4 regions of the Brevibacillus sp. BD137 genome follow, and region 3 is predicted to be linked to each of the others. Evidence: riboswitches for the same ligand, from Rfam matches in the RefSeq annotation. Region 3 holds a riboswitch; each other region holds the start of a gene.
The links. A riboswitch is a leader RNA that binds a small molecule or an ion and turns the genes downstream of it on or off. The one in region 3 is predicted to bind cobalamin.

Region 1 (8,088 bases), on a different contig from region 3:
ATGAATTTTAATAATTTCTGCTCGTTCCTCTGGAGTAGGCAAATCCACAAAAAAGATTTCATCAAACCTGCCTTTACGCAGAAGCTCTGCCGGGAGCTGCTCGATTTTGTTCGCTGTAGCAAAAACAAATACTGGACTTTTCTTCTCCTGCATCCAAGTCAGCAATGTTCCAAAAATTCTCGTAGCGACTCCTCCATCTGATATCCCGCTTCCAATACCAGAAAGAGCCTTTTCAATCTCGTCTATCCATACGATGGATGGGGAGACGGCTTCGCACATGGCAAGAGCAGAGCGAATGTTTGCCTCCGATGAGCCTACAATGCCCGCAAATACTCGTCCTAAATCCAAGCGAAGAAGAGGCATTTGCCAAGCAGCAGCTACACTTTTGGCACACAAGCTCTTCCCGCACCCAGGAACCCCCACCAGCAATACACCTTTAGGCCACTGGATACCGAACTCTCTGGCTTCTGTTGAATAAGAAGCCTTTCGCTTTAATAACCAACGCTTCAGATTATCGAGTCCGCCAATTTGATCAAGGCTTAGTGACTCCGTAGAGATATATTCCAAGATACCTGATTTCCGAATGATCTGTTTCTTTTCCTCTAAAATCGTAGAAACATCCGAATCAGAGATGCCTTTATTTTTTACTAATGCCTTTGCTAAACAATTTTCGATTTCACTACGAGTAAGACCAACAGCCGCACGAGCTAAAGCTTCTATCACCTCAGGGGATTGGTCAATCATGATTCCAGGTCGTCCCTTGTAAGCATCCGTGAAGTTTACGATAATCTGTTTTACCTCCTCCAGTTCAGGAAGCGGTAAATCCAAGATCGTAATCTCCTTTTGTAGCTCAATGGGTATTTCTATACTCGGAGAAATAATAACCGAATTGGAGGGTGATCCCATCCTTATTTTTTGTGCAAATTCCCGAAACTTCCTAATATATATTGGCGAACTGGAACCTCGAATAAACGGATGCAGATCACACCAAACAAAAAGCGTCGGTTCTTTCGCTAAATCTTCCGCCATCTCTAATGCTACCCGAAAATCAGTACTCCTAGCGTCTAGCTCATCCCCGTCCAAAATCAGACCCTTTGTCGCGGTCCAAACGATAATACGTTTATTTAGTTGCGCACCAATGCTTTGAAAAACCTCCAGCGCCCGCTCCTCTTCTTGAGTAAAAATATAGAGAATACTGTATCGTGCTCGTATCAAATAACCTACTTCTTCGATGAAATCCTGTAGCATCTTCTTGCTCCTCCATCTTACAGCAATATTTGTATCTTGTTCTTCATACGTTCAGTAGGAAAACCAGTTACATGAATGGAATCGGTATTTGCTATGAGTTCAACTCTTCTTTGTGGCTTTAACTCATCAGGAGATATCCGACCTGTGAGCAAAAGCAGCTTCTTCCCATGCCAAATCTCATCTGCTTGATGAAGATAAGGTCCGACTAATGCCGCATCAAATTGCAGCAGTGCTTTTCTTTTGGCATCGCTTTTTACTATACTCTCAACCGTATAGCCCGAGTAGAGAAGTGCTGTGCCAGAATGAATTTTTCGAAATGCTTGAACCATATCCACCAGTTGTTCCGCTTGATCAAGTGGTTCCCCACCAGAAACCGTTATACCATCAATCTTCAAGTGCCCAAGGTCTCTTCCGAGTTTTTGCGGGTCGTGCAATGTCCCCCCTTGACGATCAGGATGCGTCTCCGGATTAAAGCACCCTTTACACCCTATGGAGCAACCTTGCACCCAGACAACCGCTCTCACACCGGGTCCATTCACTCTGCTATGATTACATATCTCATGTATGCGCAATGTCGATGACAAGCCCTATTTCCTCCTACAAATCCAAGATGCGCCCGCCATTCCCACTCGATCTCTCCATTTTCGTCGATGTAGTTTCGTCGGTTACCTCGATATCCAAATTTCGATTGTTTGTGGGATGAGAAGGCGGGGTCGACATGTTAGGATTCTTCGCTGTTTGTAGGTACCTTCCATCTCGATTATTTTTGACAATGTCCACTTGAGTCGATAGATGTGCTTTATCCAGTGCTTGTAAAAAATAGGTCATGAATTGTTCTGGTGAATCCTGAAAGCTACTACCTTTCATCTTTAAGCGAATGACTTCATCTTGGGAGGTTCCAAGAAATAGGAGTAGACCTTGTCCATCATTTCCACTACCTAGTAGTCCCAGCTTTTTAATTTCACGAAGCTGCCATTCCCTTCGTACAGCTTTCATGTTCTCGTTCATCACGATACAAACAAGTGCATCCTGCTTGACGAGAAAAACTTTGTCTCCCGGCTGTACCTCCGCCCAACTCTCAAAATCCTTATACAATGCATGGACAATATCCTTTGAAGTAATAATTCCGATTTCTTCTAATTCAAACAAAGAAGCATCATCCATTTGCGTATGGAGCGAAATTCGTCTCTTAAATGTGAACTGTAGTACTAAAATAACAGTGATTCCGAAAGAGATTGCATAAAAAGCACTTATATTAAATAGAACGCAAAAAAGGATAAGTCCTGCCAGCCCATACTGGGCATATGTAATGTGCTTAAGCTTTTGCTCTCCAGTTTTACGAAAAAAAGAAAATCCTTTTCCAGGTCGATAATCCGTTAATTGATTTTGTAGTATTTTTCTAAATTTACCAATCCCCCAAAAACCACCAATTACAAATAACAAACCAATAAGAATGAGAATGACATTTCCAGCAAAAATACCTACAATAGTAAAAAGACCAAAAATGATGACACTTTTCCATAACGTCTTGATTTTCGCGTTAATTTCTTTGATAGGCTCATCTTGTGTATGCATTTACGTTTCCCCCTTTATTCCTATGCTATTATATTACTTATTTCCCAGATAACACAAAAGATTCTTGCTAGCAAGGAAAGAAAGATGCCTCCGGTGACCTGTTGCAACCAAGGTCACCAGAGGCATCTATTCGTTATAGGGGGATAGTGTTCCCCCTTACATCTCTACCTTCCGCTTCCTTCTCAATACATGGCGTTCCTTCGCTTTTTCATACTGAATACGCTCTTCCTCAGTATCAGGAATGACACCAGGCACGATCGTCGGCTTTCCTTGATCGTCGAGGGCAATCATCGTCAGATACGCGCGTGCTGTCATGCGCTTTTCCCCGGTCAATAAGTTCTCCGCTTCCACTCTGACGAATACTTCCATCGATGTCTTATGGGTCCAGGTGACATATGCCTCCAGATTGATCGCTTCGCCTGTCTTGATTGGCGCGAGAAAATCGAAGGAATCGCTCGACGCAGTGACAACAGGCTTACGGCAATGTCGCATAGCTGCGATGCAGGCGATTTTATCTACATAGGCCATGACTTTCCCACCGAAAATGGTATGGTGGTGATTGGTATCCGGTGGAAAGACGAGATCAGTCAAAAAGGTTCTCGATTGTTGGATCGGTCGTGCTTCTGGCATCATTTGTGTGGCCCCTCTCATCGCGTTCACCTTCCCGACTGAGCTGTCAAACGATTCCGAATCGCCTTCGTTGCCGCAACCATGTTTCGTAACGACTGAACGGTTTCTTCTCTTCCTCTCGTCTTCAGCCCGCAATCCGGGTTTATCCAAAATTGGTCCGGTGGAAGTACTTGTACGCCTCGTGCTACCATATCTTCCATTTCTGAAACAGCTGGAACTCGGGGGCTATGGATATCATAAACGCCGAGCCCGATGCCTTTATCATACGTACCTGTTTCGAACACAGACACGAGCTCACCGTGGCTACGTGAGGTTTCAATCGAAATCACATCGGCATCGAGTTCGCTGATGACGTCCATGAAATCATGAAATTCACAATAGCACATATGTGTATGAATCTGGGTGCTCGGCGCAACAGTGGAAGTCGCTAGACGAAACGCTCTAACAGCCCACTCGAGATAAGCTGCTTGCTCTTCTTTTTTGAGCGGATGTCCTTCGCGCAACGCTGGTTCATCGACTTGAATCATGAGAATCCCCGCTTCTTCCAAGGCTTCTACTTCTTTTCGCAATGCCAACGCGATTTGTTCGCACACTTCTTGTCTGGAGACATCGTCTCGAGCAAACGACCAATTCAGAATAGTTGCTGGGCCAGTTAACATACCCTTCATTGGTTTGGCGGTCAATGATTTTGCATACACACTTTCTTTGACCGTCATTGGTGCCACAAACTCCACATCTCCGTAAATAACAGGTGGCTTCACGCAGCGCGAGCCATATGACTGCACCCAGCCGTTTTTCGTGAACAAAAAGCCATCGAGCTTTTCGCCAAAATACTCAACCATATCGGTTCGTTCGAACTCACCATGGACGAGGACATCCAGACCAAGCTCTTCTTGTATGTTGACCCATTCCTTGATTTGCGCCTGAATGAAAGCGTCGTATTGCTCCACTGTCCAGTTCCCTTTTTTAAACTGCTGTCGAGCTTGACGAACCTCCGCCGTCTGCGGGAAACTACCGATTGTGGTCGTTGGCAACAGTGGTAACTTCCACGTATTTTGTTGAATCTCTCGACGTTCGAGATAAGGAACACTTCTTTCAAGTTTGGCAGCAGCGATTTGACGTAAAGCATTCTTCACTTCTAGACGATTCCTCGCTGGAGATAATGCGAGCTTTAGCAAGTCCGCTTCATTTTGAGCGATCTCTTTTGAAATGACGTACTTACCATATCGGAATCCTTGGACTAAAAGCTGTACTTCCCCTAGTTTTTCGTCGGAAAACGCCAATGCAGGCATTACTTCCTCTGGCAATTCGCTCTCTGCTTCAACTGTTACAGGAACGTGCAACAAACTGCTGGACGGCTGCAGCCACAGCTTTTCGAGTGGAACGATCTCGGAAATTTCATTGACCAGCTCCCATTTCTCCTCAATGGACGCACGCCATATGTTTCGACCGTCGATGATTCCCGCTGCGAGAATCTTGTCTGCTGGAAACCCGTGTGTTTTCAGATGAGTCAAATTGCGCTTCGCTCCGTGTACAAAATCAAGACCGATTCCTTTTACCGGTAAGGAAACTAGCTCCTTGTACCAATCCACCGCTTCAAAATAGGTTTGCAGCATGCATTGTAGATGCGGTAGTGCTTGACCGATTTGCGTATAGATACGCTTGATCATGGCGCGTTCTTGCTCAGAGACATCCAGTACAAATGCAGGCTCATCGATTTGCACCCATTCCACGCCGTGCAGCTCTAACTCCCGGAGAACGTCTATGTAGAGCGGAACGAGTCGATCCACGACGATCTCAAATTCGTTTTTCTCATATCCTTTAGACAATTTGACAAACGTATACGGGCCTACAATAACAGGCTTTCCGATGATGCCATACTTTTCTTTGGCCTCCAAATAGGCCTGGAGAGGCTTGTTCTCGGTTATGGCTGGTTGTCTTTCACCGAACTCCGGGACGATGTAATGGTAGTTCGTGTTAAACCATTTCGTCATTTCGCTGGCGACAGCTTCCTTCGAACCGCGAGCCATGGCGAAGTATGTAGCTAATGAAACCGGGCCTCCCTCGTATTCATAACGCTTGGGGACCATTCCAAACATCACAGCCATATCCAACATGTGATCGTAGTACGTAAAGTCACCCACAGGGATCAGCTCGACCCTTTTTTCCTGCTGACGTAACAGGTTTTGGTGACGGATTTGCTCCATTTGCTGTACCAGGCTTGCCTCATCGATGCTGCCTGCCCAAAATGCTTCCAATGCCTTTTTCCACTCGCGGTTCTTCCCGATCCGTGGATATCCCAAATTGCTGCTTTTCATGAGCTTCCTCTCCATTCTTCATTCGATCTTGACTTGAATCCGCCCAATAAAAAAGGCATCTCCAACGATCAAAAAGAACGTTAGAAATGCCAAATAAGCACTGAGATCACAGCATCCTAACACCTCCCTATCTCCCGTAGGTTAAGCAGTGTCGTCGAAACAGGCAGGTCTCCTGACTTTGGGATCATCATCTGCACATACCTTCCCAATCCGATTGGATCAGTGGCTAATAAATGTGCCGACTCCCCTCATACAGTGGCGGGACCGTGTCGGATTCTCACCGACTTCCCTTTTCATCCTTGGTCGATCTTGATAACCAAAGAACCTGTTCCCACTCCTATGAAATTATCATGGTTCTGTGAAGTGCCCCAGAAAACGAGCAGGGCAGCATACTGTTCATACAGTAACACAGAATCCATTTTTTGTCATACTAAAATCTAAAATCATCGTCCGTCAACGGCTCTACGTTTAGTGTACGGACATAACCATTTCCTTTTTTCGAGAAGAAGTCATGCTGCTTCGTCTGCGTGCGAATGCCGTTCAGCACGATCGGGTTCACTTCTTCCTCTGGGAATAGCGGGTCCAGACCCAGATTCATCAAAGCTTTGTTCGCGTTGTAGCGCACGTAGGCATGAACCTCGTCAGCCAAGCCGATTTCGGTATACAACGAAGTCGTATAGGCCTCTTCATTTTCTTGCAGCTCATGCAAAAGAGCATACAGCTCCTCTTTTGCTGCGGTTTGCTCGACCACACTCAGGCCTTGATAGACTTCTTGCGCGAGAACGCCGACATAGAGTCCGTGGATGCTCTCGTCACGAACAATCAGGTCGATAATTTCCCCGCTGCTTGTCATCTTTCCTTGCCCCGCCAAATAGAGCGGGTAGAAGAAGCCGCTGTAAAACAGATAGCTTTCCAGGAAGACGGACGCTACCATCGCCATGTACAAGTCTTTCGGTTTCTCAATTTCTTGATAGCGTTTGGAGATGAGGGCCGCTTTCTTTTGCAGATGTGGATTGTTTTCTACCCACGAAAAAATACCGTCAATCTCCTCTGTCGATGCCAGCGTTGTAAAAATACTGCTGTACGATTTGGCATGGATTTGCTCCATCATGCCCATGAAGGCGAGAACCGCTTTTCTTTGCAGTCCATCGACATGCTCCATGATCTTCGGCATCCCTACTCCGCCCTGAACCGTATCCAGCAAGGTGAGACCGCCCAATACTTTTTTATACGTATCCCGTTCAGTCGCACTGAGCTCCATCCAGGCCATCTTGTCATCTGACAACGGAATCTCATCATCCGTCCAGAACTGCATGATGTTTTGATTCCAAAACGTCATCGTAAAATCGTCGTCCGGCCTGTTCCAATTGACTGCTTTCATATGGCGTTCCTCTTCTCTTTTTGCTTGATGCTTTTCCTTATTTGAATCGTGTTCACTAAACAGCGCAGCTAATGCACTCTTCTACAGTCAAATGCTTCGTCCGCGTATAATAGAGCGACTTCAGACCTTTTTTCGCTGCATAAATGTAATAGCGAGCCAGTTCTCTAGTTGAAATGTTACTGTTCACGTGCAGCACAGTCGAAATTCCTTGATCGATGTGCTCTTGAATTTCGGCAATCAGATCAATCACTTTGAATTGATCGATTACATACGCCGATTTGTAGTAAAAATAGTTTTCCTGCGACAAGTACGGCATCGGGTAATACGTCGTAGAGTTGGCATACGTTCTCGTTTCGATATGCTCAACAATTGGCATCACGCTAGAAGTCGCATTCTGAATGTAGGAAATGCTCTGTGTCGGTGCAATCGCCAAACGGTACGCATGATAAACACCATGCTTTTGCACCTTTTGCTGTAGATCCGCCCAATCCGCTGGCGTCGGAATGTGCATTCCTTCAAAGAGAAGCTTTGCTTTTTCCGTCCGCGGGCTGTAATCGTTCGTCACGTACTTGTTAAAATAAGTGCCTTTTGCATATTCCGATTGTTCAAAGCCCAAGAAGGTCTTGCCTGTTTCCCTGGCAATTTCCATACTTTTTTCCAAGGAGTAGAAGTTCATCATCATGAAGAACGTACGGGCGAAATCTTTCGCTTCTTCACTTTCGTACGCGATTCTGTTCTTTGCGAGATAACCGTTCAGATTCATCGCACCGAGACCTACAGAGTGCAGCTCACTGTTTGCCTTTTGAACGCCTGGAGCGTTTTCTACACGCGTCATGTCACTCACGGCTGTAATGGCTTCGATTCCTTCGTGGACAGATTCGCGGATCATTTTGCGTTCCATCACATTGACAATATTGAGCGATGCCAGATTGCAGC
Region 2 (8,088 bases), on a different contig from region 3:
GAAGGCTTGTTCTCGCTGGCGGCAGCATGTGGTTTGGAGAGTCCGACCGAGCTTCGGAGAGAGCATGTCGTGTTTACCAACGAAAGCGGGGAGACTGTGCGTGTGGTTGACTTGTTTCCGTACCCGGTCGCGTCTGGATAAGTATTTACAAAGAAGATAAATAATGGTATGGTGAAAGAATCAGGCTATAGTACACCTTCCTTCTAACCCAATCCGATATTAGGGGTACTGCTTTCCTGATTTTTTTATGCCAAAAATGAAAAAGGCCGTATGATCCTGTTCAAGTGATCATGCGGCCTTTGTTTATGTCTAGGATTAGGAGATTGTGTTTTGCCCAGGCTTCCAGTCCATTGGGCACAATCCGCCTGATTGCAGAGCTTCGATCACACGGAGCGTCTCGTCTACGCTTCTGCCAACCTTGGAGTTGGAGATGACTGCGTATTGCAGGATGCCTTCTGGATCGATGATGAAGCTGCCGCGCAGCGGAGCTTTGGTTGCTTCGTCCAGCACACCGTATGCCATGGTCGCTTCTTTGCTGTAGTCAGAAGCGAGCGGGAAGGAGAGTGGACCGATGCCTTCACTCGCTCTCATCCATGCTTTGTGTGTATGTATGCTGTCGCCGCTAATGCCAAGCACCTCGACATTTAAATCCGTGAACTCCTTAATCCGGCGATTGAGGCTGAGAATTTCGGTCGGGCATACTTTCGAAAAGTCAAACGGATAAAAGAACAAAAGAAGCCATTTTCCACGATAGTCTACCAAGCTCTTTGGCAGGGGAAATCCGTTGTCAAATGTCACGGTGTCCATCGTAAAATCAGGTGCAGGAAGTCCAATACGTGCTGTCATAGATCCGATCTCCTCGTTTCTGATACCGTATGTCAGGTACTGGTAACAAAGTATCACGAATGATAAGGAGAATCAATTAGTTATGAATATCAGAAGTGTGGAGCTTTTTTGCATCGTTCTTTTGGAGAAGGAAGAAAACGATTGGAATAAAGGAAACCAAGAAACAACAGGCGGCGATAATCGGAAATGCGGACATTTCCAAAACAGCACGACCGAGACAGGTTTGCCAGCCGATTGCAGCTAAACCGAGCAAGTAGGCGATGCCTGTGAGATGGATAAATCCAGTACGAGCAGTGGATACATGCTTTTTACGTTCCGCTAACCAAGCGACTAAAGGTACTGCTTGCAGAGCATGAAAACCAATGCCATGGAGCCAAATGATATTCCCTTCCTCTCCGACCACTCGACCATAGTTGAATGAAATCCAGAGGCCTGCCGCAAACGAGAGCATAATCGCAATCATTGCATAGCGGATGCCAACGGCCAGCTCTGGGTGTAGGGAATAAGCTTTTCTGCGGAAAAACTGAATGGCAATGAAGACATAAAAGAGGACCAGGAGAAGAGCCACAAAAGTAAAAATGGAACCAACTGCGACGTCGAAGGGTGTACCATTTTTGACGAACCTCGGGTCCACACCGCGGAAGTTTTGTACGGTTTCTGCTCCGTAAGAATAGAAAGCAAGCAAGATATAAGACCAGCGAAAGAAAGCTCTACTTCGTGTACCCAAGGCAGATAACGGAATGATTGCGGCTGTCGTCAATAAAAATATTCCGAGTGCGGCATTAAAGGAAAACGCTTTCGAGACATCGCCATTAGGAGCGACGGGTCCTCCGTGAAGCATGACCCAGATTGCGCATATGCCAGCGAGTAAGAAGCCGAGCAAGCCGGTATACACTAACCATTTCTCCCCTTGAAAGAAAGGGGGTGCTGAATGACTTTTCATAACAGATGGCTTCATGAATCGAGTTCTCCCTCCAGTAAAGTTTTGGTACTCTGCTACTCACTTTACAGGGATGAAGAATGCGGAATAACGGGCAGCGGAATGAAATTGAATTAGGACTGGGGACGGATTTATGTCTCGTTCCTGAGGGAGAACTTTACCAGCAGGGAGAATTGAAGTAAGATGGTTAAAAATTACAAAAAGGAATAAAAAATCAGGCTATTGTACACCTTCCTTCTAAGCGAAAGGTTTCCTGATTTTTTTCGTGATGCCAATGAAAAATCAAATCTACCTTCGCCGAAAAAATCAAATCATCGTACATCAGGGGCAGCATGAACTGCCTACCTCTTATTTAGCTGCGGCTTTGCGTAATATAGAGAGCTTGGGCTATACCTTTTCCCTGGAATTGCTAGAAAAAATCCGGACGCTGTCGGAAGGAGAGTTTTTTGCGCTCTATTCGGATGTGGTAGCTGTGCTAAAAGTAAAGATCGGGGCATCCCGCCAGTACAAGCCGATGTATCCGAATTTTCCTAAGCAAGTCATGGAGGCTAGCGAGAGTGAGCTTTTTGTAAATGCGATCATTCATTATTTGACGTTGGACCTTCCTGTGCACGAAGTGAAAAAACGTTTGCCTTTGCTAAGAGAATCTCGCCTGAAGCTGATTCATTTGGGCACAGACGAAGAGCTGCTTCATATAGGAATGAACTTGCTGCGTGCCAATAGCTCGCTGTCCGCTACTGACAAGGAAGACTTGGAGGGCTTGATTCAGGCCTATGAAGGAGTCGCAGAAGCTCTGCCAACAGAGATTCCTCAAAAGGAAAACGTGGCGATCGCTGCTAGCCTGCTGCTCAAATATGACAAGCTTCCTGCTGCTTTTTTTGCTCACTATTACAAGACCGCAACAGATGTATTGCGTCTGGCAGTGGCGCTGTCTGATGGAGATGTGAGCTTGGCAGAGCCTGCAAAATTTCGCAAGTTCAAACGCGGGGAAAGAAGACTGCTCCTTAGCCTGCTGGAAGCCAGCTCGAATATCGTAGAAGACATGAATCGTTACAAAAACAGATGGATTCGTCTTGGGGAAATCTTACATCCGTTTGAATATAAGGATCGCTATCCGAAAGCGGCAGAAGCATTCGATATTTTGCGCAACAATCACAAGATCGAGACGTTCAATAGCCAAGTAGAGCAGGCGCTGGTCCGTGCGGATTTGAATACGGCGATCAAGCTGCTTAAACAACGTCCAGGGGAATTTGCCCGTCGTCTGGATCATTTGTTGCGTTTGACGGAGCAGGGGAGTCCAGTCCTTACTGCCTTCGAGAAAATTGCGGATGGTGTATCAACTCCAGTTCTTTTGCAAGTTATGAATCACTTCGACAAACGGGATAGCTACGGGGAATGGCGTACCTTTTTTCCGAAAGGGCAAGTGGCGAAAGTACAGGCAATCGAAAACCGAGTGCCAGGCTTGCAAGAGGACAGCAGACAAAAGGCAGCGGATATTTGCCGGACAGCGTTGTTAAACCGTTTTGCCCAATTGCCGTCGCTGGGCAACGTCTATATCGATCCGCGGCTACAGGAGCATCTCGTTCCGTTTTCGATGCGATCCGCCAGCAAAGCGTTGCGCACGATTGCACGCGGCTCCCGACTATCGATCCCGGATGGAGGAACGATTCGCTTTTTCCTGTGGTGGAGGGAAGGGATCGTCAACGATGTCCCTACAGGCAGAGTCGATATCGATTTGTCTGCCGTGCTCTATAACGAAGACTGGAAGTACATAGAGCATATTTCTTATACCAACCTGCGTTCCGACAAGTATCAAGCGTACCATAGCGGGGATATTGTGGAGGCTCCCGAAGGCGCGTGCGAGTTCATCGACATCGGAATTGATTCTGTCATCCGCTATGGTGGTCGATACGTCGTAATGAACCTGTATTCGTTTTCGAGTCAGCCTTATTGTGATTTGCCTGAATGCTACGCAGGCTGGATGATTCGGTCGGCGCCACAGACGGGAGAAATTTTCGAGCCGCAGACGGTACAGGACAAGATTGATCTCGCCGCAAACACGCGGATTTGTATCCCGGTCATTCTGGATCTCGTGGAGAGAAAAGTGATTTGGACGGATATCGCCCTGAATTCCGACCCGCGTTTTGCCAACAATGTGGAGTCCAATGCCGGAGGGGTGGAGCTGATGGGAAGAGCGCTCACCTCGTTGGTGAAGCCTACCCTGCATGAGTTGTTTATGCTTCATGCACAGGCGAGAGGGACGCTGATTGATCAAGCAGAAGAGGCAGATACGGTATTTTCCATGGAGGAAGGGATTACGCCGTTTGATACGGAGATCATCATGGCGGATTTTATGCAGTGATGGTTTCATATACGAATAAGCAAGACCGTCAGGCAGTATGAGCTGACGGTCTTTTTCATGGAAGCTATTTCTCACATCGACAAGACTCCGCCATAGATCGGCTCCTGCTGCGTTTTTTGTCCCCACGTGCGCGTACCATACTCAAAATGCCACCACTCCTGCGAATAGTTGACGAATCCGGCAGCAGTCATCAAATGATAGAGCAGTCGGCGATTGTCTCGAATCTCGATGTCTTTTTGGGTAGGCTGTACGAGTTCTTCATAATGGCGAGTCTCAGCCCTTTCACTGAAATCATCGAAGTCTGTCCCCATTTCCAGCCAGCCATCAGGTCCTGCGATAGTCAGATCGACTGCACCACCGGATAGGTGCGGGGACGGTTTGGAGAGGTCTGTTGTTGGATAAGCAACGAATTTACTCAATTCTTCCGTGAGTGCGGGTCCCTCCTGCCAGCCTTGTAAAATCAGAGCTTCACGGAAACGCTCATACAACGATGCCTGTACCTCGAACGAGCGCCAGCCGTCCAGCACGACGAGCTTGTAGCCAACTGGCAGTTGCGCGGCTGCCGTAGCGAGCTTGCGTGCTGCCCCTTCTCGCAAAAAGGCTTCCGGCTTTGTTCCGGCATAGCCCTCGTGGTAGTAGGCTGGATAGATCGTGATTTGTTCCGAAAGGGAAGAGAGGAGGATCATCGGTTCGCTGCATTCCTTGATCGGCAGTGGGCTGGGCAAATCCATGTCTGTTATTTTTGGAATCGGGGGATATAGCATGACTGCACACCACTTTCGATTGTTTTGCCAATAGGGTAACGAAAAACGTCAAGTAAGTAAACGGTCATTATCTTAAATTTTCTGCCAATAGCCACCTGCGAGGAATCGGCAGCTTTTGCTTGAATCCTCGGTAGCTTTTGCTATTATTAAAGCAAGTGCTTGTCAACGAAACGAATGACATTTACATATGGAAGAGAAACAGGTCCTTGTTTTTGCGAAACCGATTCGCAGGAGCAAGGTTAAAAGGGAAGTTTGGTGAAAAGCCAACGCGGTCCCGCCACTGTAAGAGAGTAGCTATTCTTCAAGGCACCATGCCATCCACTGCCCATCCGGGAGCGGGAAGGAGAAGAAGAGCGATGATCCTCAAGCCAGGAGACCTGCCTGTTTTATGTTTACACTGATTTCCTTCGGGTCAAAGGAAGAGGTGAGGATTGTTGCTTTTCAGCTATCCGCGCTTTGTTTTTCCTTACGTACTGGGGGAAACAGAGCGCTTTTTTTTGTGAAAAACGTCTCGACGTTTTTCATAAAGGTGGATGCGACCGCTTGCGGTCAACAAAACGGTCATGACCGTTTTATTGCTTCGGAAAGTATGGATAGAACAGCGGAGTAAAATACGTCACTTTTTGAGGTGGTCACGATGGAGAAAAACGATAAGAAGCGGGGCTTGACCCTCGTTTACACAGGAGACGGCAAAGGAAAAACGACGGCAGCAGTCGGATTGGCTGTGCGGGCGACAGGGCGCGGGAAAAAGGTGCTGATGGTTCAATTCATCAAGTCGCCGGAGCGAACATACGGAGAAAAGATTATTTTTGATAAATTGGGCATTGAAATCGTGCAAAAGGGCGTCGGCTTCACCTGGACAAAGACACCGGAGGAGCATCGTGAGGCATTGAAAGAAGCTTGGGCGTTTGCGAGCGAGAAGCTCTCTTCCGGAGCGTACGATGTTGTCATTCTGGATGAGCTGAATAATGCATTGGCGATTGACCGCTTCCCGATTGACGATGTGTTGCCATTGTCCGCTGTGTTGGAAGCGATTCAAAACAGGCCAAGTCATACCCACCTCGTGATTACGGGACGGGCAGCAAAGCAGGAGATCCTAGACATCGCAGATCTGGTGACAGAGATGAAGCCAATCAAGCATTACTACGATGAAGGGATTCCAGCTGTGCTGGGGGTAGAGTTTTGACAAGCGCAGGTGTAATAGAGACGTACGGTCATGGTGGAGACCTGCTGACCGCAGCGCAGCGCTTTGGTCGAGAGCCCGGGCAGTTTCTGGATTACAGTGCCAATATTAATCCGCTGGGGATGCCAGCAAGCGTCCGTGAGATGCTACTAGCTTCGTTGGCTGCTGTAGGGCATTACCCAGACCCTGGACATCGTGTGTTTCGTCGTGCGCTGGCCAAACGGCTGCAAATGTCGGAGGAATGGCTGCTGCCTGCGAATGGTGCCGCGGAGGCAATGGCACTGGCCATCCTCGGTCTTTCGCCGCAAACAGTTGGTGTGGTGTATCCTTGCTTTTCGGAATACGCGCAACTTTCCGAGCAGTATGGTGCTCGTGTCATTGGCTGCTTCGGGAAGGAAGCGAACGGGTACAAGCCCGATTCTGAAGAGCTGTATACACTTTTTGCGCAGGCGGATCTCGTATTTGTCGGGTCACCTAACAATCCGACCGGAATCCTGTATCAACCGGATGAGCTGCGCCAAATGGCGGAATGGACGCAAGAGACCAATACGTGGCTCATCGTGGACGAGGCTTTTCTCGATTTTGTAGAGGAAGAGCGGCAGTATACATTGGCGACGCAGCTGGAGCACTTTCCTCGTGTGATTTTGATGCGTTCGATGACGAAAATGTACGCGATCCCGGGATTGCGCTTGGGCTATGCGATTGCACATCCGGATGTCATTGCGAAAATGCGCCAAAAGCAAGTGAGCTGGAGCGTAAATGCACTGGCCCTTTTGGCAGGAGAACTGTGCTTGCAGGAGCAGGCATACGAGGAACAGACGCGCAGGCTGATCAAAACAGAACGTGCGTATTTGACTGACTGCATCCGTAGAGAGTTGGGCTGGCGGGTATGGCCGGGGGAGGCAAACTTTTTGCTACTGCGCTCGCCAGAAGGATTGCCAGCCGAGCAACTGCAGGCACGACTCGGCAAAAAAGGCGTTCTAATCCGCAACTGTGCGATGTATCCCGGTTTGACGGCCCATGATGTGAGAGTTGCCGTGCGTGGACGAGAGGAAAATGAACGACTTTTGGCAGCGCTTCGCGAGGTCCATGCGGAAGGAAGGGAACAGCGATGAGCTTGGTGCTGGTAACAGGCGGTGTCCGTTCAGGAAAAAGCCGCTACGCGGAAGAGCTCGCGATGAAGTTGGGCAGTCGAGTCCTGTACGTGGCGACAGGCAAGGCTTGGGATGATGAAATGAAGCAGAGAATCGAGCTGCATCAGGCACGTCGTCCGCTGGAATGGGGCTGTGTGGAGATAGGAGAGCGATTAACGGATTACCACGCATTTCGTGAGCAGTATGATGTGGTGTTGATCGATTGTCTGTCCACTTGGGTGAGTAATCGATTGATGAGCGTGGATGAGTCGGAATGGAGAAGTGCTTCACACACGCAAGCCCTGCTGCACGAGGCAGAGGCGTGGCTGACCCTCGTTCAGAATTCCCCGCAAAAAGTCATTGCTGTCACAAGCGAGGTCGGATTGGGCGGTGTAGCCTTGAGTCGTTTGGGCAGATGGTTCGCGGATGTGCTGGGCGATGTCAATCAGAGAAGTGCGCGACAAGCGGACGCCGTCTACGCGGTTTTGTCGGGGATACCGTGGAGGATCAAAGGATGAATGCATTTTTACACGCGATCTCGTTTTTTACGCGTATTCCGGTCCCGTGGCTTCGTCCTTCTGAGGAGGCGTGGAGAAAAAGCGTCAACTGGTATCCCGCGGTTGGTTTGGTCATCGGTTTATTGCTATGGGGTGTGCATCAGGCAGGACTGGTGTTGTTTAGTCCATGGATCGCCGCCATTTTTACACTGATCGCATGGGTCTACGTAACCGGTGGTCTTCATATGGATGGGTGGATGGACCTCGCGGACGGTCTTGGTAGCAGCAGGCCGCGAGAGCAAATCCTTGCGATTATGAAGGACAGTCGCGTAGGTGCGATGGGCGTACTTGCTGCGATTATGC
Region 3 (8,088 bases):
GACACGTCTGTGATCTGATCCGACCATCACACGGACAATATGGGGCATCATTAATCCGACAAAACCGATTGATCCCGCGATGGACACGATCACCCCGGTGAGTAGTGCCGTGATCACCAGGAGAAGCTTGCGGAATTGTACGGTATTAACCCCCAATGTCCCCGCTGACTCCTCGCCCATCAGCATCGCATTGAGCGAGCGGTATTGGGCCATTAAGACGATGAGACAGATGACGACAATCAACGTAGGGATCGTCAGGTACTCCCATTTGCCGCCAGCCAGACTGCCACTTAACCAAAACAGCACCGTCCCAATTCCATGCTCATTCGGCGCTGAAAACACAAGGAGACTGGTAATGGCCGACAAGATCGCAGATATCGCAATTCCAGCCATGAGCAGGCGTACCGTCGAGTTTTGTCCTCCAATACGGGATAGCGTAAAAATGAGAATGATAGACACGAGGGAGCCTGTAAAAGCGCCAAAGGTTAACGCATACTGCCCGTACATGCTGAATGCTCCGAAAATAATTACGGAAGTAGCTCCAACGGAAGCACCTGATGATACGCCTAACACATATGGGTCAGCCAGGGAGTTGCGAACCAACGATTGGATCGCTACTCCCACGACAGACAGACCTGCTCCGACGATCGCCCCCAAGAGTACACGCGGGAAGCGAATATCCCAAATAATTGTTTGCTCCCCTTTGGACCAGTCCACCTCAATCCATTGGGTCAACATCGGAATTTTTGATAAGGCGATTTTCCATACCGTAGTCGATTTAATCTCCACCGATCCCAGCGTGACTGCGAACGTAATCGAGAGGAAGAGTCCGACCAATAAAGTAATGATGATAGAAGGTAACTTGATCTGTTGCAGTGCTATTCCCTCCCTTAAAAGGGGCGTACTCTATTTGAATTTATCCGGGTAGAGTCCTTCCGCCAAAATTTTCAGTGCAATCGGTGCACGAACGCCTTCAGAAGCCGCAGACAATGGCAATACCATCAGTCGTTGATTTTTAATCGCCGGAATATCCGCCATTTCCTTTTTGGTCAAAAGGAAATGACGTTTTTGCTCAACAGTTCTATCCCCGTAGTCTACGATAATAATCACGTCTGGATTGCGACTCACTACTTGCTCCCAACTGACCTCTGCCCAACCCTTTTGAATGTCATCAAAAATGTTCTTGCCGCCAGCAGTCTTGATTAAGGACGTCATGTAGTTGTTGGCTGCCGTGAATGGCTTATCTTCCCCGTTGTCGTACACGAACACTTTAAGTGGCTCGTCCACCTTGCCGATTTTGCTAATCGTTTGATCCATTTCACTCTTCATTTTATGGATCAAATCATTGGCTTTGTCCTCCACACGGAAAATGCGTCCGATGTTCGTAATATCCGCGAACACATCGTCGATCGTTGGACCAGGCTTGCTAGACGATTCTTGCAGATAAGATTTGATGCCGACCTTTTCCAAATCCTGCATCGATCCTACGCCCTTTTCGCCGAAACCGCTTTTCCATCCGGCGTACACGAAGTCTGGGTTCGCTGCCAACAGCACTTCTTTCGTAGGATACTTGTCAGACAGTACCGGAATCTTGTCGTAATCTGCTTTTAACGCTGGAAGGATTTCATCGTCCAGGTAAGCGGTTCCGACCATTTTATCAGCCAGGCCCAATGCCAGCATGATTTCGGTTACGTGTTGGTTCAATGTCACGGCACGCTCAGGTGCTTTTGGATAGGTCATTTCGATACCATTATTGGTGAGTGTTACAGGCTTGCTCTCTGCTGCTGGAGCAGCGGTTTGTTCTGTTTTGGCTGGAGCCTGCGTTGTCGTAGTGGAGCCGCATGCCGAAACCAAAAGCATGGCAGCTGTCATGATACCGAAAGCTAGTCCTTTCATTACTGTATGTGCTTTGATTGCATGAAACATCTGTAATCCCCCTTTTTTTATAAATGTTGTAGTAAACCAATTGCATCCACAAAAAAGCACCTCCCATTTCAATCGGGAGGTGCATGACAAACGTAGATATAGCCATAACAGGCGCAAAGGCGCCCTTTCATAGACTGTTTCCACATCTGCCCCATCCTCGTGGGTCGATTGTAAATGATCGCATGGCAGGTCTCCTGGCTTACGGATCAACACACCCAGCTACCTTCCCATTTTTTGTCTCGCAAAAAACAGTGGCTATTCGCTAGGCGCTCCTCGTTACAGTGGCGGGACCGCGCCGGTTTCTCACCGGACTTCCCTTTTAAGCTGACGGCATATGCCATCCAGCACCATTCGATACGTATTCAATTTTTCCAACTTCTTTATTGGTTGATAGAAGTCAGTTTTTTCGGGAACTGCGTGAGTATTTCAACGCCTGTTTCCGTAACCAATACATCGTCTTCAATCCGAACGCCGCCTACTCCTGGCAAATAGATACCCGGCTCGATGGTAAAGACCATTCCTGGACGAAGCACTTCTTGGTTCTGGCTGTGAACAGACGGATATTCATGTACATCCATCCCTAGTCCATGCCCAAGGCGGTGCATGAAGTATTCTCCGTAGCCTTTTGCGGTGATAACATCGCGAGCGGTTTTATCCAAATGCGCAAAAGTCACACCCGGACGAATCTCAGCAATTGCCGCTTCGTTGGCAGCCAATACTGTCTCGTAAATTTCTTGTAGCTGGGGACTGATCTCGCCTACAGCAAAGGTACGAGTAATATCGGATACATATCCGTTCGCAGCTACCCCGATATCAAACAAAAGCAAGTCGCCTTCTTGCACCTGGCGCGTTCCTGGCTTCCCATGTGGCAAAGCGGACTTCTCCCCTGCCAATACCATGGACGTAAAGGATGGACCTTCTGCGCCCAAGCGCTTCATCTGGAATTCCAGCTCAGCTACGATTTCTGTCTCGGTCATGCCTGTTTTGACTTTTTTCAGGGTCTCCCGCAAGGAATCCTCGACCAACTGAACAGCGTGCTTCAGACGATCCACTTCATCCGGAGATTTGATCAAACGCATTTCACGCAGTGGCTCTTCCACGTCCACATAGCTCGACGCCAGAACAACTTGTCCAAGTGCTTCATAGCGCTCGACAGTCATATGACTTTTCTCAATGCCGAGCTTCGCGAAGTTCGCTGGCAACACTTGCTTGAGGATTTCATACGGGTTTTGGATATCCGTATGTGTATGGATATCTTGAACGAACGAAGCCTCTGCTGCTGCCTCACGATCAAGAGCAGGTACAATTAAGGAAGGCTTTCCTTCAGCAGGAATAACAAGACCCATAAAACGTTCATGTGGGTCAGTAAAAAATCCGGTCAAATAGTAGACGTGCTTGGGAGAGGTAATCAACACCGCGTTCAGCTCTTGCTCTGTCAAAAACGTGTGGAGCTTCGAAATGCGCTCTTGAAACAACTTCTTCACCCTGCTTTCACCAATTATTCTATTGCGAGAATACCACTTCCCCATCAAAAAAAGAAGAGTTCAATTGCAAAATCTACTTCGGATCGGACAACCTAAGGGTGGGGTGAAAACAAAAATGGAACAAATACTCGTCCATCAGGATGGCAAGCAGTTTGCTTTTCACATATCGGGGAAAGGTCAGCCGTTATTGTGTATCCATGCGCCATGCATCGGCTCTATCAATTTTGTTTATCAGCAAACACTCGCAGATACTTATCAGCTCATTGTCCCTGATTTGCCCGGACATGGTGACAGTTCGCCCATGGAGAAGCCCTATTCTATTGGGGAATTGGCAGAACGACTCCATAAGCTGATCCCGTCTCTCGGCATTGAGCGTCCCTTTATTTTGGGGTACTCCCAAGGTGCTTCTATCGCCCTTGAATATTGCCTTCGCTATCCTGATCATGCGCGAGGCAGTATACTCGTGAGCGGTTTTTCCGAAGTGAATGACCTGTATTTGCATGGACGATTTTGGATGGCCCGGGCGTTGTCGATGCTTCACGGAGTTCCTCTTCTTGCCTGTTCCATTGCTTCCTCACATGTCAATAACCCAGAAATGCGGGAAAAATGGACGGCGCACGCCTCCAAAACAGATCCCACCAGCTTAAAATACCTTTACGCTGCCGGACATCGCTATCAATGTACAGAGAGTCTGGGCAACATCCAGCTTCCGATTTTACTTGCCTATGGCGGACAAGATAAACGTATGCATCATTATGCGCAAATGCTGACACTGAAATTGCCAAAGGCAAGACTTGAAATGATCCCTAACGTAAAGCATCAAGTCATTACGAAAGCTGCTCCTGTACTCAATCAGTTGTGCCGCACCTTCATGGAAGAAGGATAAATAAGAAAAGACAGAAGGACGGTATCTCCATTCCCTTCTGTCTTTTTGCAATTGGACTAGCTCTTCATCCGCGGGTCGAGTGCATCACGCAAGCCGTCCCCGATTAAGTTAAAGCCGAGAACTGTTAGCATGATAGAGAGCCCTGGAAAAATAACGGTCCATGGTGCTTTCTGAATGTACTGACGTGAATCAGCGAGCATTTTTCCCCATTCTGGTTCTGGCGCTTGTGCTCCCAGTCCGAGAAAGCCAAGTGCAGCTGCTTCAATAATTGCTGTTGCGATCCCCATCGTCCCGGTCACAATGATTGGGGCGAGACTGTTTGGCAAAATATGCTGCATGATAATCCGGGAATTTTTCATTCCGATTGCCCGTGCGGCCATGACGAATTCCTCTTCCTTTAAGCTCAATACACGGGCGCGTACTAACCGCCCAAAAGTCGGAATGTTAATAATCGCAATGGCAATCAAGGCGTTTTGCAAAGATGGCCCCAAGATGGCAACCACAGCGATTGCCAAAAGAATACTTGGAAACGCAAGCATAATATCAAAGAGACGCGAAATGATCGTATCGATCCATCTGCCATAGTATCCTGCCAAAAGACCAAGCAAGGTCCCTACGAGAACGGAGCCAATGACAGAGAACGTCCCTACCCACAAGGAGATTTGTGCCCCATAAATAACGCGACTAAATACATCACGACCATTGTAATCTGTTCCAAACCAATGCGCTTCGGAAGGTGGCTTGTTTTTCATCACGAGCTCGCCTTTGTCGTACGGATACGGAGCAATCCATGGAGCTAGTACCGCCACAACAATGAAAAACAAAATGATCCCGAAGCCCACCAACGCCAGCTTGTTTTTTCGTAGCGTCCTCCATGCATCCTTCCAAGGAGAGACTACTTCTTCTTGCTTCATTTTTAAAGGTACTACCTGATCTTGTGGTTGTAATTGTGGTTGTGCCATGTCTCTTCGTCCCTCCTTAGCGATATTTGATGCGCGGATCGATATAGGCGTACAGAAGGTCGACCAAGAGATTGATCAGGACGAAAATCGTCGCGATTACAAGGATACCGGATTGGATAACCGGATAGTCACGGTTTCCAATGGCGGTCACAATATAGCGACCAACTCCTGGCCATCCAAAGATCGTCTCTGTCAAAACGGCTCCACCCAGCAGCAACCCTGTTTGCAAGCCAATTACCGTCAAGACAGGGATCAGGGCATTTTTCAGCGCATGCTTGTACACGACCCAAAACTGTGTCAGCCCTTTTGCGCGAGCGGTTCTGACATAGTCGGCACGCATGACCTCTAGCATGCTCGAACGAGTGATACGTGCAATGATCGCCATCGGGATTGTACCTAACGCGATTCCTGGCAGAATCAAATGCTTGATAACTTCCCATAGCTGATCCCATCGACCAGCCATCATCGTATCCAGTATATAAAAGTGCGTAATAGCCTCTATGGGATTACGCGAATTGTCGCGACCAACTGATGGCAGCCATTTCAGTTCTTGGGCAAACACCCATTGCTCCATCAAACCTAGCCAAAAAATCGGCATGGATACACCAACCAAAGCGATCAACATCGCACAGTAGTCAAACCAGGAGTTTTGCTTCCACGCTGAAAGAATCCCTGCATTTACACCGATAAACACCGCAATCAGCATGCTCACAATTGTAAGTTCAGTCGTCGCCGCCAAATAAGGCATGATTTCATCTGAAATCGGCGCATTCGTTTGCAATGATTCCCCAAGATTTCCACTCAAAATATTTTTCATATAATCGAAATACTGTATGTACCACGGATTATTCAATCCCAATGCTTCTCGTATGTCTGCAATCGCTTGTGGTGTTGCCTTTTCTCCCAAAATCGTCAAAGCCGGATCACCAGGGATGGCACGAATAATGGAAAAAACGATGATTGACATGCCCACTAAGACAGGAATGAGCATCAAAATTCTTCGAATGCTGTAAGCTAGCAATGCCATCTCCTCGCCTTCCTGCATAAAATAATGGCTAAATGAATGAAAGGAGGGTAAGAAGAGGTATGCACTCCTCTTACCCTTTTCCGATGAATCAGCTTACTTGAAGTCTACCTTTTCCAAACTTTCAGATCCTTTCGGATGCGGGTTGTAGTCTACGATATTCGCTTTTCCTGCCAATGCTGGTGTGGAGTGTGCCAGCGGAACCATTGGTACATCTTTGAAAATGATCTCTTGTACTTTTTTGTACATTTTTTCGCGCTCTGCTTGGTCTGGAGTGGACTGCGCTTTCATCATCAATTGATGTGCTTCTTCGTTTGCCCAACGTGTATAGTTGTTGCTTCCGATGTTGTTTTTGTCGAGCAAGACAGCCAAGAAGTTGTCAGGGTCGCCATTGTCACCTGTCCAACCAAGCATGAACATTTCTTGCTCACCCAAACGAGTCTTTTCCAAATACGTTGCCCATTCCATCGTCACGATCTCAGCATCAACCCCGATTTTCTTCAGGTCTTGCTGGATTGCTTCTGCAATCTTCACACCCTCTGGCATGTACGGACGTGGAACTGGCATTGCCCAAAACTTGATTTTAAAGCCGTTTGGATGTCCTGCTTCGGCCAGCAATTGTTTTGCTTTATCGAGGTTGAACTCACGATCTTTAATATCGTTGTTATGTCCCCACATCGTTTTTGGCATTGGGTTGACTGCTGGTTCTCCAACCCCATCGAAGAAGGCTGTTACGATTTCAGGTTTGTTAATTGCATAAGCAATGGCTTCACGAACCTTTGGATTGTCGAGTGGCTTCTTCTCTACGTTGAAGCCGATGTATCCGATGTTATTAGTAGGACGCAGGAAGAGTTGCAGGTCTTTGTTGTCTTTTACTGCTGGGATATCATCTGTGTTCAGACCATCCATCAAGTCAATCTCACCAGATGCCAAAGCAGTCAGACGTGCCGTGTTTTCCGGAATGACCTTAAACACAAGTTTATCGAGCTTCGGATATCCTGGGCTCCAGTAATCAGGGTTTTTCTCAAGTGTGATCGTGTCGTTGCGCTTCCACTCTACAAATTTGAAAGGTCCTGTACCGATTGGATGCTCATTGAATTTCTTAACATCCTTTTTCAATGCCTCAGGCGAGCCAATCGCGAAAGGAGACATTGCCAAGTTCGCAAGGAATGGAGCCAACGGACGATTCAACGTGAATTTTACAGTGGTCGGATCGACTGCTTCTACAGATTTGATAATGTGAGTCGCGTCACCCTTGTACCCACCAAACTGGCTCACGTAGTACTCGAATCCCTCTGGTGAATGCTGTGGATGGCTCTTGTCGCTCCAGCGCTCAAAGTTGTATTTAACCGCCTCTGCATTGAAATCAGTTCCATCGTGGAATTTCACGCCTGATCTCAGTTTCAGCGTATAAACGAGACCATCAGGAGTCACTTCCCATTTCTCGGCCAACGATGGAGCGAGCTCTGTTGAACCATCCGCGAAGCCAATCAATGTATCCATGACGTTCTCCGTTACCTTAAATGTCTCACCATCTGTTTGCGTAATTGGGTCAAGCCCTTTTGTGTCTGCACCGCGACCGATGATTAATTGCTTCGGTCCAGTTTTTGCAGGCTCAGTTGCAGGTGCCGGAGTTTCTGTCTTTGGTTGTTCTGCCGGCGCTTGTGTCGTTGTGCTAGAGCATCCAGCAATCAGCATGGCCAGCGCTACTAGGCTGGTCATGGTTGCGGAGAGAACTCTTCTCTTCATGAAAACATCCCCCTTTTTCAAATAATGTTCGCATGTTCCTTTTTGGTAGATAGTCGG
Region 4 (8,088 bases), on a different contig from region 3:
CAGCTGGAGCCGTGCCAGCTGGCGTTGTTGGCACAGGTGCTACCGTATTCGTTGATTGCCCGGAGCTACATCCAGCCAACATGATGGCGAAAGCCACTATGAAAAAAGCCATTTTTTTCAAAGAAATTCCCCCTTAATTGAAATAAATCTCTCCTACCATAATCCAAAATATGACTACCAACAAGAATAACAGCCTGACAATTCTCGACACAAAAAGAGCCTCGTACAAGGCTCCCTTTGCGTTGTCATTACTCTTTTACATAAAGCTGGTACATCTCGGTTTCTTCATCAGTTGCTTTTGCGATTCGAAAAGCTTCTTCCACGCTTTTCTTGTTTTGAATTACCTCGTAGAAAAAGCGCAGGGCGAACATCAGCGCAGAACTTCCGTCCGGGTAATCATCTGGCCCAATATACATATGGCAACCACTTTCCAGAAAGGCCTTCGCTAATTCGGGATCACCCAGCGAGCATCCGTTACCTAACACGATTTTTCCATCCAGCTTGGAAAAACGTCTAACCTCGTCAGGACCAAAATTATCCTTTGGTTCTCCTTCCTCGTAAACGTCCTCGCCCAGCTCTGGCATGATGAGGCTTCCCTCATCGCCATGGAAATTCAAAATAATCATGTCGGTATTTGGGTAGAGGTCGCTGCCATTCAATACATCGATCAAATCGCTTGGTCGACCAATCCAGTACGTAAAGACTCGAGCTCCAAAATACTCAAGTGTATTTCGGATTGCTTGGCTATCCTGGTCCGTATCCGGACCGACTACTAGGGCAACGTTCATTTCAGGTTTACTCATTGTGATATTCCTCCATTTTGTTGTAAGTGGTTTTTATTTGTGGGTAAACAAAACCATTTACGTGGAGGGGGGCGGGCCAACTGGCGAATGGCAAGACGTTACTTCTTAATCATCAAGCAGGAAAACTCCTCTTCAATTGGAATATTTTATAAATTTTCAGTAGTATATCACCCAAAACTTGGCGTGTAAAGTTTCTCTAACTATGCAAATCCTTTTTTGATTTTGGACTTTATGTCACGATACAGCTCCCCGTATGTAATCGCATGCTCGATATGCGAATAGGAAAGAACGGAATCGCCATCCTTGCTCTCGCAGCAAGCAAAGAACAGGCTTTCCATCAGATTGTGATTTTCGATGGAATTGGTAATATGAACGCACTCCTCAATCGAATCCTGAGCGTCATGCTTGTAAAAAAGAAACGTCCCTTCTTTGAACGCCCCTTTTTTGTTGGCGTCTTTCCAAATGAGCATGCCTAAGGTAATAAAGTACCCTTCCTGAAAGCGGATGACGCCTGTAATGACCGAATTAATCGTAGTCGGAATGATCGCAATCGAGTCATTGAGCTGATTGACGTATTCAAACAACACTTTATTGGATTCTTGAAGATCAGCGATTGGTACATGAAGAAGCTGCTTGTCTCTTAATTTTTCTACGAGCTGCTGAACGCATAGCGTCTTATTCAAAGTTGAAATCACAACCTCATCACTTCTCCCATTGTAAGTAAGTGCCTTCTTTACGTTATTCGTGATGAATGGACATATCCCTACAAAATTCGTACAAATCTTCTTACCTTTTCAGCGGAATCCAAGTTTTCCTATATTTTATTTTTTTCACCACAACCAATCAAACAAACAAGCGTATAAACTATCAGATTGGTTTAGGGGGTTACGGTTGTGAAACTCGCGGAAGCGTTAATCATTCGTGCCGATTATCAAAAGCGAATCGAACAGTTGGGAGACCGCTTGCACCGCAGCGCAAAGGTCCAGGAAGGTGAACAGCCTCCAGAAAATCCTGACGATCTCTTATCTGAGCTGTATCAGTTGTTTGACCAGCTCGAGCGTATTGTTCAGCAAATCAATCGAACCAATGCGTCTTGCCGCTTTAACGAAACAATGACGCTCTCCGATGCGTTAACCAAACGTGATGTTCTCGGTTCAAAACGCAATGAGCTGGCCGACCTGATCAAAGCAGCTACAGTCAAGCATGATCGCTACAGCCGTTCGGAGGTCAAGATTCACTCGACTGTTAATATTGCCCAGTTGCAAAAGCAAGTCGACGAGCTGTCCAAGCAGTACCGGGAACTGGATGCAAGCATTCAACAATTCAACTGGTTAACGGAGCTGCAAGAAACCTGATGTAAGAGACATGGAAGTCGGTAGTCTGTCTGCAAAAGGCGAACACGTCCCCATTCAACAGGGTTAATGTTGAAAACTCATTGGTCGGGTCGAGGGGCAACCCTGAGGGTTCAAATCCCTCTCTCACATAAAACGCCCAGTAATGTGACATGAGTAATGTGTACTTGGTATTGTAACTACCGTGTGTTGATTTTGTCTGACAGACGAGGGTGGGTACGGGGATCTTTCCATGTAAAAAAGCCCTTCGCGCCTTTATGTGGCGAGAAGGGCTTCTTGGCGCAAATTTACGCCTTTCCTTTTAGGTAATCATCCTTTATCTTCTTTTCCTGTTCAGCGGTGGTCATGTCTTTCTCCAACACTTGATACATCAGTTCATCCTTCACTTGGCGAGGGATTCCTTTTTCCTGATGATTCGGGACAGATGAACTCGAGACAGAGTCATGTTCCATACTGCGTACCTCCATGGCTTTTTGGGGTTAGCTTACCCGAAAGCGCCCACTCCATTCACCACACCCGCTGAACACTGAGCATTTTTCTCAGCTCGTCGACCGAACGTGGAATATTTCCGCCCAACTCTCGCTTCCACTGTTCAGGCAGTGCCTCCCACACATCAACGAGCAACGGCATACCCAGATGAAGGCTTTCCAGCATGTCTCTGTTTTCCAATGCCTCCTGCGGATCTCCCGCGAATACAAGCCTGCCTTCATCCATGATGCAAATCCACTCGGCCCATTCAAACGCAATATCCATATCGTGTGTTGCCATCAAAACAGTCGTTCCTTGTCGGTGAATGGCATCGAGCTCCCGCAGCAAATTTTTGGTCTGATAGCGATCCAGATACGCAGTAGGCTCGTCCAATAGCAAAAGCTCTGGCTCCATGACCATGACCCCCGCGAGTGCCAGTCTCCGTTTTTGTCCCAGGCTCAAATGATGAATCGGAGCTTCTGCCAGCTCTCTTAACCCGAATGCATCCAGCACCTTTTCTACCTTTGCCCGGATTACGTCCACGGGCAGCTTCTGATTGCATAAACCGTAGGAGATATCTTCCGCCACTGTGCTTGCGATCAACTGATGCTCGGGATCTTGAAAGACCAAGCCTACCTTTTGCGTCATCTCTTGCAATGCGACCCGTTTGTAGACAAGCGGTTTCCCCTTCCACAGCACCTGTCCCTGCTGTGGCTCGATGATCCCGTTTCCATGCAAGAACAAGGTCGACTTCCCACAGCCATTCCGCCCCAAAAGAACACACTTTTTCCCCTCTGGAATCCATAAGGACAGCCCTGACAGGACTGGTCCCCGCCCTCCCGGATACGTGTACTGCAAATCGATGAACTCCAACAACCGTGATGTCATAACCGCCAACCTCCTGTCCACCACTCAAGCAGCACCAGCAGCATACAGCCTGCGATTGATTCCCACTCATAGCGGCGCGAGCGGGCATGGGAATGAAACGAGAGCACCTGCATGCTCTCCCCGAAACCTCTTGCCGCCATTCCTTTGTGCAGAGCTTCGTATTTGCGCATCGCTCTGACAAACAATTGCGCAACGAGAACCCCTGCATCCCGAAGTGTCGCCCGGAAGCCGCGATGACCTCCGCGCGAACGTTGGGCAATCCAGAGCTGGTGAGAAATCGTTACCAACACAAAAATAAACCGATACATGATCATTAATAAGTCAGTCACAAGAACAGGCATATGAAGCCGGCGAAGCACCTGCAAGATTTCGGCAAACGGCACGGTAAACAAAAGGAAAGCAAAGCAAGATAAGCTCGCCATGGTCCGCCAAAATAAAATCCAAACTTTACTGAAGGAGGACATCGGCACATAGAGCACATACGAACCGAATTCCCATGCTGCCGCGACCTGGACCTGTACTCCTCCTGCTCTCGCCCCTTCAATCAATAGTGCAGGGAGCCCCGCCGCGAAAAACGAGAGTGACACGATCATAAAGGCACAGTAGATACGGACCGGAATACGGGCATACACCACTACCCATATCGTCATCCAAACCACGACCGCCATCTGCATCCATACATGTCCCACCAGGACGAGCAGTAACATTGCACTCGCCAGCAATAGCTTATGAGCTGGCGGCAGATGTTTTAGCCTGTTTTGATAAGAGAGAGAATCAAGCTGCAGCCCGTTCATTTTTTGCGTTTATCCAACCGACCTTTGTACAAGCCCACGGCGTAGCCAACCACTCCCGCTCCCAACGCCGCCTGCACCGCAAACAATAGACTCTCCGTCTCTCCCCCTGGCGGTTCTATCAGCGGTTGAAACCACGGTTCGTAGCTCGGAGCGATTTCCTTGATCGCTTCTTCTGCCACGCCGTCTGCGCCACCAAATTCCGAATCCTGCACCAGCAACAACGGGACAGTAGCCAGTACGATTACCCCCAAGAGTAAAAGCCAGTTCCATCCTTTTTTCACAGCGATTCCTCCCGTTTGAGCAAACGAAGCTGTGTAAGCTCTTTTGCGTTATAAGATAACAACCAGTTCCAAACAAGAACGGTCAACAGACCTTCACTAATAGCGAGCGGTACTTGCGTGAAGGCAAAAATTCCTGCGAATTTGGCAAACGAGGCCAACACTCCGCCAGATTCAGCTGGAAATGCGAGTGCCAGTTGAAGCGAAGTCACCACATAGGTAGCGAGATCAGCCAAAGCCGCCGCGGCAAAAACCGCCAGACGCTGACTTCCGGCCACTTTCATAATCAACCGATAGATTCCGTATGCCACCATGGGTCCTACTACTGCCATAGATACAGCATTTGCCCCTAGCGTAGTCAAACCTCCATGTGCCAAAAGCAAGGCTTGAAACAAGAGCACCATACTCCCTAACACAGACATCGCAAAAGGCCCAAACATAATGGCGCCAAGACCCGTTCCAGTCGGGTGAGAGCTGCTGCCTGTAACCGAAGGGATTTTCAGTGCAGATAAAACAAATGCAAATGCTCCTGCAACGCCAATAAGGAGCTTCATCTCGGGATGTTCTTTTACAATCTTGTTAATCGAGCGAATCCCAAGAATAAAGAATGGCAAGAACACAGCCCACCAAAATAAGGCCCAGGATAATGGCAAATACCCTTCCATGATGTGCATTGCATGTCCTGTTTCAGGTTCATTGAGCAAAAAATACAAGACAAAGCCCGCGATCATCAAACAAGTAGATACGAGACGAGATCGATTCATGTTTATCCTCCTTCACTGACTTTCATTCTTTCCTCCAAACAAAAAAATCCCATCCATCAGTGGACGAGATGTGCACACAAAACAACAGACTGACTAGACAGCCTCATTGCCTCGTATTCACCGCTCCTTTCCGCGAAGGTTCTGTGGGTGTGGCTACTAGGTAGGTCTCCTGGCTTCCAGATCCATGCGCTCCTTGTCCTTCCCCATACGAAGATGAGTGGTTTCCTTCTCAAAGAGAGCTCCCTGGTTACAGTGGCGGGACCGCTCGGGACTTTCACCCGATTCCCTGTTACCCTTTATGCGTCACATAAAGGCACCTAACGCCGACTATATGCAATTGACTGACAATTCATGTTTGTCCCACATCATTATACCGGATCACTACATAAATCGGAAGAATATAAGCAAAAACGCATAAGTCGATGACCCACTACAAACGGAGCCATCGACCTATGCATACTTATTCTTTCTATTCTTTTGCGTCTACGCCAATTACTTCACTAATATGTTTAAAACCATCGCGTTGCATGAGCTTGAGCAGTTTTTTGTTGATTTGTTTGGCGATACCTGGGCCCTGATAAATCATCCCCGTATACACCTGAACAAGACTGGCTCCTGCCCGGATTTTCGCGTAGGCGTCTTCGCCGTTATAAATACCGCCGACACCGATGATTGGTACCTTGTCTCCTACTTCTTGATAAATCTCCTTCACCCAAGCAGTGGAATGCTCTGTAAGAGGTCTACCGCTCAATCCGCCCGCTTCCTCGGCAAATCGATGTCCGGAAACGGCCTCACGTGACAGTGTCGTATTGGTAGCGATAATTCCGGAAATGCCCTCTTCTACAGCAGCGTGAACCACATCGCGCATGTGCTCATCTGACATGTCTGGCGCTACTTTCAACAAAATCGGCTTTTTTTTGATGGAACGCCCTTCCATCTCGGTTGCCTTTTCTTTTACTGCACGCACCAAATGACGCAAGCTCTCCGTTTCCTGCAAGTCACGAAGATTCGGGGTATTTGGAGAGCTGATGTTAATGACGAAATAGTGACCGTATGCATAGAGCATGTCCATACATTTGCTATAATCGATGGCCGCTTCTTCATTCGGCGTTACTTTGTTTTTCCCAATGTTAATCCCAATCGGAACATCTGAGTATGCGTAGTCGACCAAATGCTGGGAAGCCAGATAAGCACCGTGATTGTTGAAGCCCATCCGGTTAATGACAGCTTGATGTTCCGGCAATCGGAACAATCGGGGCTTTGGATTACCTGGCTGCCCCTGCGGCGTCAATGTCCCGATTTCCACAAACCCAAAACCAAGAGCACCCAGCGCATGATAAACTTCTGCATTTTTATCAAAACCGGCTGCAAGTCCGACTGGATTCGGAAACGTCATTCCCCACAGCTTGTTCTCCAACCGCTGGTCTTTTACCTGATAGATCATCTTCAGGATGCTTTTGCCTGGAGCAGAATCCTCCACCAGCCTTAAGGCACCAATTGTCTTTTCATGAATCTCTTCCGCATCTTGCTGGAACAGATATTTTCTTATGAGCTGATACATCGGCTGCACTCCTTACTCCGTTTCTACCTTTTTACCTCATAGTAGAATACCATACTTTTTCGGGAGGATGTAACCTTTATACGTGATACATATTTCCAAGTAAGCAGGCAAATCCTAACAGCACCACCACACACAGGGGGATTAGTCTTTCATGAAAGTGGACGACTAAAGGGGTTCGTTCGTGAAATGTTGATCTATATAGCTTGGAGGAGAGTTTAAATAAAAAAACTGCTTGCCGTAAACTCGGACAAGCAGTTTCTTCTTTTCTATTTACCGTTGAAGCTAGTTTTTCACCAGCAAAACTTCTTCGATAGAAGCATACGGCAGGTTATGCGCATCAGCGACAGCCTTGTAAGCTACTTTTCCGTCGATGACGTTTACGCCTTTTGCCAATGCTTTGTTGTCGCGAATCGCTTGTGCGTAGCCTTTGTTCGCCAATTGTACCGCGTAAGGAACGGTTACGTTGGTCAGGGCCAATGTAGATGTACGAGCGACTGCACCAGGCATGTTCGCTACCGCGTAGTGAATCACACCATGCTTCTCATAGGTTGGCTTGTCATGAGTCGTGATGCGGTCAACGGTTTCGATCGATCCGCCTTGGTCAATCGCAACGTCTACGATCACTGAACCAGGTGACATCTCTTTTACCATGTCTTCTGTTACCAGACGCGGAGCACGAGCACCTGGAATGAGTACAGCGCCTACCAGCAAATCTGCTTTTTTCACAGCGTTTGCGATATTGAAGGAATTGGACATCAGCGTCTGAACGCGGCCTTGGAACAGGTCATCCAGTTGGCGCAGACGGTCTGCGTTTACATCGATAATGGTTACATTTGCACCCAGTCCAAGCGCCATTTTCGCTGCGTTTGTTCCAACGATCCCGCCGCCGATTACGACTACCTCGCCTTTTGGCACGCCTGGTACGCCACCGAGCAGAACGCCTTTTCCGCCGTATTGCTTTTCCAAGAATTGCGCGCCGATTTGAACGGACATGCGACCTGCTACTTCAGACATCGGCATCAACAGAGGCAGAGCGCCATTGTCGAGCTGGATGGTTTCGTAAGCGATTGCAATCACTTTTTTATCGAGCAATTCACGAGTCAATTCAGGCTCTGGTGCGAGATGCAAATACGTGAACAGAATCAGACCCTCGCGAAAATATCCGTATTCAGCAGGGAGT

Region 1: it holds a riboswitch for cobalamin, as region 3 does, so the genes downstream of both, metE (5-methyltetrahydropteroyltriglutamate--homocysteine S-methyltransferase) here and ODZ53_RS24830 (ABC transporter substrate-binding protein) in region 3, are expected to answer to the same signal.
Region 2: it holds a riboswitch for cobalamin, as region 3 does, so the genes downstream of both, ODZ53_RS10735 (hypothetical protein) here and ODZ53_RS24830 (ABC transporter substrate-binding protein) in region 3, are expected to answer to the same signal.
Region 4: it holds a riboswitch for cobalamin, as region 3 does, so the genes downstream of both, ODZ53_RS27405 (energy-coupling factor ABC transporter permease) here and ODZ53_RS24830 (ABC transporter substrate-binding protein) in region 3, are expected to answer to the same signal.

What each region holds. Positions count from the first base shown of each region.
Region 1 covers NZ_JAOTNO010000002.1:470,300-478,387, forward strand. The annotation lists gene ODZ53_RS05530 (AAA family ATPase) at 1-1,248, opposite strand, end outside; gene ODZ53_RS05535 (4Fe-4S single cluster domain-containing protein) at 1,266-1,832, opposite strand; gene ODZ53_RS05540 (hypothetical protein) at 1,846-2,823, opposite strand; gene ODZ53_RS05545 (acyl-CoA thioesterase) at 2,980-3,474, opposite strand; gene metE (5-methyltetrahydropteroyltriglutamate--homocysteine S-methyltransferase) at 3,480-5,771, opposite strand; cobalamin riboswitch at 5,917-6,115, opposite strand; gene nrdF (class 1b ribonucleoside-diphosphate reductase subunit beta) at 6,202-7,152, opposite strand; gene nrdE (class 1b ribonucleoside-diphosphate reductase subunit alpha) at 7,208-8,088, opposite strand, start outside.
Region 2 covers NZ_JAOTNO010000004.1:139,764-147,851, forward strand. The annotation lists gene ODZ53_RS10710 (FMN-binding glutamate synthase family protein) at 1-141, shown strand, start outside; gene ODZ53_RS10715 (peroxiredoxin) at 316-846, opposite strand; gene ODZ53_RS10720 (hypothetical protein) at 923-1,804, opposite strand; gene ODZ53_RS10725 (TerD family protein) at 2,061-4,148, shown strand; gene ODZ53_RS10730 (M15 family metallopeptidase) at 4,220-4,912, opposite strand; cobalamin riboswitch at 5,096-5,311, shown strand; gene ODZ53_RS10735 (hypothetical protein) at 5,301-5,522, shown strand; gene cobO (cob(I)yrinic acid a,c-diamide adenosyltransferase) at 5,550-6,098, shown strand; gene cobD (threonine-phosphate decarboxylase CobD) at 6,095-7,210, shown strand; gene cobU (bifunctional adenosylcobinamide kinase/adenosylcobinamide-phosphate guanylyltransferase) at 7,207-7,746, shown strand; gene cobS (adenosylcobinamide-GDP ribazoletransferase) at 7,743-8,088, shown strand, end outside.
Region 3 covers NZ_JAOTNO010000015.1:59,511-67,598, reverse strand. The annotation lists gene ODZ53_RS24835 (FecCD family ABC transporter permease) at 1-882, opposite strand, end outside; gene ODZ53_RS24830 (ABC transporter substrate-binding protein) at 907-1,926, opposite strand; cobalamin riboswitch at 2,094-2,293, opposite strand; gene ODZ53_RS24825 (M24 family metallopeptidase) at 2,307-3,401, opposite strand; gene ODZ53_RS24820 (alpha/beta fold hydrolase) at 3,526-4,296, shown strand; gene ODZ53_RS24815 (ABC transporter permease) at 4,353-5,258, opposite strand; gene ODZ53_RS24810 (ABC transporter permease) at 5,275-6,285, opposite strand; gene ODZ53_RS24805 (ABC transporter substrate-binding protein) at 6,379-8,031, opposite strand.
Region 4 covers NZ_JAOTNO010000020.1:34,208-42,295, reverse strand. The annotation lists gene ODZ53_RS27445 (hypothetical protein) at 1-112, opposite strand, end outside; gene ODZ53_RS27440 (delta-aminolevulinic acid dehydratase) at 249-803, opposite strand; gene ODZ53_RS27435 (hypothetical protein) at 1,004-1,498, opposite strand; gene ODZ53_RS27430 (DIP1984 family protein) at 1,697-2,158, shown strand; gene ODZ53_RS27425 (hypothetical protein) at 2,443-2,607, opposite strand; gene ODZ53_RS27420 (energy-coupling factor ABC transporter ATP-binding protein) at 2,663-3,511, opposite strand; gene cbiQ (cobalt ECF transporter T component CbiQ) at 3,508-4,305, opposite strand; gene ODZ53_RS27410 (energy-coupling factor ABC transporter substrate-binding protein) at 4,302-4,586, opposite strand; gene ODZ53_RS27405 (energy-coupling factor ABC transporter permease) at 4,583-5,347, opposite strand; cobalamin riboswitch at 5,490-5,683, opposite strand; gene ODZ53_RS27400 (quinone-dependent dihydroorotate dehydrogenase) at 5,817-6,908, opposite strand; gene ald (alanine dehydrogenase) at 7,191-8,088, opposite strand, start outside.